One region of the Neobacillus sp. SRL179 genome, then DNA from elsewhere that is predicted to be linked to it. Evidence: a T-box and tRNA genes for the amino acid it is inferred to sense, from the RefSeq annotation. Region 1 holds a T-box; the other holds one or more tRNA genes.

Region 1 (3,436 bases):
TTAAAACTGATTTGTCTTCATTATATGTTGGCATGCCGTCAGCTACACCAGGGATTACTTTTTGGTCTGCGTCTAAGCGGTATAGACCTTCATTTGTAGCGTTTAATGTTGTAAAGCTTAAAGTATCTTGTCCCATAACGCTGTCCATTGTTGGGATTTCAGCAGATTCAAGAACGTTTAATTCTTGTTTATCAGCTAACGCTTCAGTGCCAGCATTATTTTTGCCTTCAGTTTTACTTGTTTCCTTCTTATCACCGCCGCCAGAACATGCTGCAAGGAACATGCTTAGAACTAGTGATAATGCTAAAAGTAGAGAAAGTTTTGATTTCTTCACTAGTAGACCTCCCTTTTCTATTATTCTGAAAAATTACTACATTCTCTATTATACATATTTTCAACAAATTGTACATTACTTTTTAAAAATTAATTTACAGTTTCGATACATTCTTTACCGTATCATTACAAATTGCTATGGTATAATTTAAACTTATATAAAAATTTTTATATAATAAACATGTCTTATTCCCTTTATAAATCAATGTTTAGGAGGTTAATCTATGAAAGATCATTTAAAGAAAAATCTAATTATTCTAATTCTAACACAAGTAGTTATTTTTCTTATTTCTATTATTTACCACAGAGAAATTTCTTTGGTCCATTATATCAATATATCTTTCTTTATTACTGGAGCCTTACTTCTATCTGCATTACTGCTATACACGATTCATAGCGGTTTTTATGACACCATCTCTCGCTCTTTTAATTACTTCTTCTCTAGACCTGTAGGAAAAGAAAAGAGAAATTTCGAGGATATACCACGATTATCAGATATGGTAACAATCAACGAAAAACCTCTTCTCTTGCACGGAATGGTGAATGGTCTTCTTATGGCAGCTGCCCTAATCGCTTATTATCTGTGACACACTTGAAATTAAATATTGAATTCCATTATAATGTGAATAGTCGAATTAAATTGTAAAGCCTTGATAAAGAGTAGTACGTATTTACCTTCGTTTTAGAGAGTTTGTGGCTGGTGAAAACAAACACGAACAAGTACGGAATGGACTTTGGAGCTTCTATCCGACCCTTTATTCTCTGAATAAAATGTAGGCCTAGACGTTTACCTTGCGTTAAAAGGGAACCATCTCACTATAAAGGTAATTTGGACTGAGTGACTCTGATTGAGTAATTTAGGGTGGTACCGCGAACCATTCGTCCCTATGTTTTTTTGGGATGGATGGTTTTTTTATATATCTTTAGGAGGAAAAGAAAATGAAAACAATTTTTTCAGGCATTCAACCAAGTGGAACCATAACACTGGGAAACTATATTGGGGCGATGAAACAATTTGTTGAGATGCAAAATGAATACAATTGCTTCTTTTGTATTGTTGATCAACATGCGATTACTGTTCCACAAGACCCATTGACACTTAGGAAAAATATCCGGAGCTTAGCAGCATTATATTTAGCTGTTGGAATTGATCCTGAGAAGGCAACCTTATTCATTCAATCAGAAGTGCCTGCACATGCACAGGCAGGATGGTTAATGCAATGTATTTCCTATATCGGAGAACTTGAAAGAATGACACAATTTAAGGACAAATCTGCTGGAAAAGAAGCGGTTTCTGCAAGTTTGTTAACCTATCCGCCCCTTATGGCTGCTGATATCTTATTGTATAATACAGACCTTGTTCCAGTTGGTGAGGATCAAAAACAACATATGGAGTTAACACGCGACTTAGCTGAAAGATTTAATAAAAAATATAATGACATTCTTACTATTCCAGAAATTAGCATCCCGAAAGTGGGTGCCCGAATTATGTCTTTACAAGAACCAACAAAAAAAATGAGCAAATCTGATTCAAACAAAAAAGCATTCATTACGCCACTTGATGAACCAAATCAAATCGTAAAAAAAATAAAAAGTGCTGTCACTGATTCAGAAGGAATTGTTAAATTTGATACAGTAAATAAACCTGGAGTTTCGAACTTGTTATCGATTTATTCCATACTTGGCGGAAAATCAATTGAAGAGCTCGAAAAAATGTATGCTGGGAAAGGATATGGAGATTTTAAGGGAGATTTAGCAAATGTAGTGGTAGATTTTCTTAAACCAATCCAAGAAAAGTATTACAACTTGTTAGAATCAAGCGAACTAGATGACATTTTGGATCGTGGTGCAGAAAAAGCTAACCTAGTTGCCAGCAAAACATTAAAGAAAATGGAAAATGCAATAGGACTTGGCCGCAAAAAACGGTAAATTAAAGAACCTGACCCAAAATGGGTCAGGTTCTTAATTTACTTTTGGACCATGCTCCATTTCCCAAAGCTTTTCAAAAAATGGCTGTCCTTTAATTAAATTCTCACAGAATGATTCATGCCGCTTTGACCAACCATACTTTGTTTCTTCAAATAATTGCTCCCAGGCATCTTCAAAATTCATTTCTTGGATGGTTGAATACTGCTCTGGACACCACTCAGTATACCAATACCTAACTTCGGCTTCATTATTCGATGAAAGCAATTGGTCAAGCGCCATAAATAATAGTTGTTTTAATTGACGTTCTTTTCTTGTTAAACCTCTCATTAAATCTGGCTCTGGTGAGAGAATATGGAAATCCTTAGTTTTCTGCTGTTCGTAAAAATGGTATTGTTTTGCATCTTGTTGACTGATCATTTCATAAACAAGCTGTTCTTGTCTTGGTATTAACCTGCTTTTTCGAATTGGAATATTATAGCCTATCGTATCAACGGCTAAAATACCAACTCCATCTGTTACCACAAAGCAATAATCCAGCTGAATTCTTTCATGATTTTTTCTTAAATAGGCTTTTTGATAAATATCATCAAGAAGCTGTTGAGGAAGCTCTGATAAATCATTCTCAATATAGTTAAAAAGGAGCGGTTCAACTTTTATTAGTGGAGCTTGATCTAACAACTCCACACCGTCATCCTTCCTCCATTCATGAAAGTGGCATACATTATAGCCATTTTCTTCACCTTCGAACCAATTAACCCAAACATCATGAAGATACAACATTGTCCAACCCCTCACTTCAAGAAAACTGTTTGTCAATCAGTATGGGCAGACCTTAGTTAAATTATTCCTTTATATATACTTTGCTCCAGTTTCCTATCTTTAGCGCTTTGCTCCCAAATAGTTATCTTTGTTTTCCCTTACACACTTTTTTCAGATACCACTATTTTATCTTAGAATGAAGCTGCAAAAAAAAATCTACCATTATATTATGGTAGATTTTTATCGTTTGGATTTTGGATTAAATGCGTCTTTTAATCCTTCTCCAATAAAGTTAATAGATAAAATAGTAATGGTAATAATTAAAGCTGGCGGTACCCAAATCCAAAGTTTAAATTGGAGTACATCCGGTTCATTTGCTGAATTTAACATATTCCCCCAGCTTGGGATTTCTTGG
Region 2 (3,436 bases), 170 kb from region 1:
AGTTAAGTAACATAGTTGATTATTAGGATTATTCCTTCATAGACTTGATGAAAGACTAATCAGGCGAGTTTCCGATGCGATTAGTCCCTCATTGGCTGGATGCAAAATCAACATCTTCTTTTACAAAGCCAATATAAAAAAACGCAATGCATCGTTCTCTTATGTAACGATACACTGCGTTAGTTAATATGTATGGAGCGGGTGATGGGAATCGAACCCACTACATCAGCTTGGAAGGCTGAGGTTTTACCAGTAAACTACACCCGCATTTTTGTTGAAATATGTGTCAAAGTGATGAATGAACTGACTTAAATAATATTACACATTACTACGTTAATCGTCAAGTAGATTTTGCGAAATTTGTCGATTTTTCATTCTAGTGAATAAAAATGCTCCCTTTGAATGGATTTGAAAGACCCAATTTGAACATATTATGAGGGTTATCTATAGTTATTTAGGAGGTTGCTATGAAAGCAATTATTATTGATGAATATGGCGGGAAAGACCAGATAAAGGAAAGGGAGATTCAAAAACCTTCACCTGGACAAGATCAAGTAATTATTAAGCTCCATGCCAGCTCTATAAACCCTATCGATTGGAAGCTGCGTGAAGGATATTTAAGAGGAATGCTGCCTTTTGAATTTCCAATTATATTAGGCTGGGATGCAGCTGGGACAGTCGATATGCTTGGTGAAAATGTCCTTAATTTTAAAAAAGGTGATCGGGTATTTGCCAGACCAGAAACAACTAATAGAGGAACCTATGCAGAATATACCGCCGTTGACGCTCATCTGCTCGCAAAAATTCCCGATTCAATAAGTTTTGAAGAAGCAGCTTGTGTTCCACTCGCTGGATTAACGGCATGGCAATGCCTTTTTGATTTTGGACAAGTCAAACGAGGTGATAAGGTGCTGATTCATGCAGGAGCCGGCGGCGTTGGAACATTTGCCATTCAATTTGCTAAAAATGCCGGTGCCTATGTTGCCACAACAGCAGGAACCCATAATATCGAATTTTTAAAATCACTTGGTGCAGATGTGGTTATTGATTATAAAAAAGAGGATTTTGAAACAGTTCTTCACGATTTTGATTTTGTACTTGATTCCTTAGGAGGAGAGAATCAGGAAAAGAGCTTTAGCATTCTAAAGGAAGGCGGAAAACTAGCATCTATTGTTTCTGAACCAGACAAAGAAAAAGCTGGAATGAAAAAAATAGAATCCAGATTGGTTTGGCTTATTCCAAACGGAGAACAGCTAGGAATAATCGCTGACCTGTTAGAGCAAAAGAAAGTTAAAGTCATTATCGGACACAGATTCCCCTTAAGTGAGGAGGGAATTAAAGAGGCTCACGCCCTTAGTGAAAGCCACCATGCCAAGGGGAAAATTGTTATTAATATAAGTTAAAATAAAGAAATAAAAAACGTCCCTTACAAAATGTAAGGGACGCTTTTCCCACTGCTTGGCAAGCAGTCTCATTATACCGGTGGTCGGGGTCGAACCGACACTCCTCACGGAACACGATTTTGAGTCGTGCGCGTCTGCCAATTCCGCCACACCGGCGTAATTAATTTTTTGTAAAGCAATGCCGAGGACCGGAATCGAACCGGTACGGTAGTCACCTACCGCAGGATTTTAAGTCCTGTGCGTCTGCCAGTTCCGCCACCCCGGCGTATTAAAAAAACTGGACTTATTAAATCAATATGGAGGCGGCAACCGGATTCGAACCGGTGGTAAAGGTTTTGCAGACCTCTGCCTTACCACTTGGCTATGCCGCCATATAAGATATATTGGAGCGGAAGACGGGATTCGAACCCGCGACCCCCACCTTGGCAAGGTGATGTTCTACCACTGAACTACTTCCGCAAATTGGCTGGGCTAGCTGGATTCGAACCAACGCATGTCGCAGTCAAAGTGCGATGCCTTACCGCTTGGCTATAGCCCAATGTTAATATATATTAGTTCTATATTCAAGATAAATTTTATGGGGCGGCTGATGGGAATCGAACCCACGAATGCCTGAACCACAATCAGGTGCGTTAACCACTTCGCCACAGCCGCCATAATAAAATTGTTTGGCAGGGGTAGTAGGAATTGAACCCACACCAAAGGTTTTGGAGACCTTCGTTCTACCTTTAAACTATACCCCTATAAATGGTGGAGGGGGACGGATTCGAACCGCCGAACCCGGAGGGAGCGGATTTACAGTCCGCCGCGTTTAGCCACTTCGCTACCCCTCCACATATAATATTCATTTTGCCAGCAACAAGTGCCGACGAGAGGAATCGAACCCCCAACCTACTGATTACGATTCAGTTGCTCTACCAATTGAGCTACATCGGCAAAAGCTAAAATAAATGGTGGCTCAGGACGGAATCGAACCGCCGACACAAGGATTTTCAGTCCTTTGCTCTACCGACTGAGCTACTGAGCCAACATATGGCGGTCTGGACGGGACTCGAACCCGCGACCTCCTGCGTGACAGGCAGGCATTCTAACCAACTGAACTACCAGACCATATTGCGGGGACAGGATTTGAACCTGTGACCTTCGGGTTATGAGCCCGACGAGCTACCGGACTGCTCCACCCCGCGACAATAATAATATTGCTATTTAAAATTATGGTGGAGGATGACGGGATCGAACCGCCGACCCTCTGCTTGTAAGGCAGATGCTCTCCCAGCTGAGCTAATCCTCCAAATGGTGACCCCTACGGGACTCGAACCCGTGTTACCTCCGTGAAAGGGAGGTGTCTTAACCGCTTGACCAAGGGGCCAGATAATAATTATTTTATGGCGGAGAGCAAGGGATTTGAACCCTTGAGACAGGGTTACCCGCCTACACGATTTCCAATCGTGCTCCTTCGGCCACTCGGACAGCTCTCCATAAAAATGGCTCCGCAGGTAGGACTCGAACCTACGACCGATCGGTTAACAGCCGATAGCTCTACCACTGAGCTACTGCGGAATAATAAGATTACAGCCTGGCAACGTCCTACTCTCACAGGGACGCGTGTCCCAACTACCATCGGCGCTGAGAAGCTTAACTTCCGTGTTCGGTATGGGAACGGGTGTGACCTTCTCGCCTTAATTACCAGACTATTTATTCGACACTATTTTATTATAATGTCTTTTTCATATTTTTCAAGAGAAAATTGAAATTTTTTCATTCCCTCAAAACTAGATAATGCAGAAGAAGTTTGTAAAATCGAATTCACCTAATATAAATGGTTAAGTCCTCGAACGATTAGTATCAGTCAGCTCCACATGTCGCCATGCTTCCACCTCTGACCTATCAACCTGATCATCTTTCAGGGTTCTTACTAGCTTGACGCTATGGGAAATCTCATCTTGAGGGGGGCTTCATGCTTAGATGCTTTCAGCACTTATCCCGTCCGCACATAGCTACCCAGCGATGCCTTTGGCAAGACAACTGGTACA

The links. The T-box of region 1 lies ahead of trpS (tryptophan--tRNA ligase). A T-box ahead of a tRNA ligase gene usually reads a tRNA of that ligase, here a tRNA-Trp.
Region 2: it encodes a tRNA-Trp, which carries the amino acid that the T-box ahead of trpS (tryptophan--tRNA ligase) is inferred to sense. The anticodon was not compared.

The regions. Positions count from the first base shown of each region.
Region 1 is NZ_OZ481792.1:1,360,338-1,363,773, reverse strand. Features, by position in the region: gene AC4E8C_RS06705 (peptide ABC transporter substrate-binding protein) at 1-334, opposite strand, end outside; gene AC4E8C_RS06700 (hypothetical protein) at 558-920, shown strand; T-box leader at 975-1,223, shown strand; gene trpS (tryptophan--tRNA ligase) at 1,273-2,262, shown strand; gene AC4E8C_RS06690 (YjbA family protein) at 2,296-3,042, opposite strand; gene opp4C (oligopeptide ABC transporter permease) at 3,262-3,436, opposite strand, start outside.
Region 2 is NZ_OZ481792.1:1,189,192-1,192,627, reverse strand. Features, by position in the region: tRNA gene AC4E8C_RS05850 (tRNA-Gly) at 194-267, opposite strand; gene AC4E8C_RS05845 (NADP-dependent oxidoreductase) at 468-1,403, shown strand; tRNA gene AC4E8C_RS05840 (tRNA-Leu) at 1,478-1,559, opposite strand; tRNA gene AC4E8C_RS05835 (tRNA-Leu) at 1,583-1,668, opposite strand; tRNA gene AC4E8C_RS05830 (tRNA-Cys) at 1,701-1,774, opposite strand; tRNA gene AC4E8C_RS05825 (tRNA-Gly) at 1,788-1,862, opposite strand; tRNA gene AC4E8C_RS05820 (tRNA-Gln) at 1,867-1,941, opposite strand; tRNA gene AC4E8C_RS05815 (tRNA-His) at 1,982-2,057, opposite strand; tRNA gene AC4E8C_RS05810 (tRNA-Trp) at 2,073-2,146, opposite strand; tRNA gene AC4E8C_RS05805 (tRNA-Tyr) at 2,152-2,236, opposite strand; tRNA gene AC4E8C_RS05800 (tRNA-Thr) at 2,267-2,339, opposite strand; tRNA gene AC4E8C_RS05795 (tRNA-Phe) at 2,355-2,430, opposite strand; tRNA gene AC4E8C_RS05790 (tRNA-Asp) at 2,437-2,513, opposite strand; tRNA gene AC4E8C_RS05785 (tRNA-Met) at 2,517-2,590, opposite strand; tRNA gene AC4E8C_RS05780 (tRNA-Val) at 2,619-2,694, opposite strand; tRNA gene AC4E8C_RS05775 (tRNA-Glu) at 2,698-2,772, opposite strand; tRNA gene AC4E8C_RS05770 (tRNA-Ser) at 2,790-2,881, opposite strand; tRNA gene AC4E8C_RS05765 (tRNA-Asn) at 2,889-2,963, opposite strand; rRNA gene rrf (5S ribosomal RNA) at 2,978-3,094, opposite strand; rRNA gene AC4E8C_RS05755 (23S ribosomal RNA) at 3,223-3,436, opposite strand, start outside.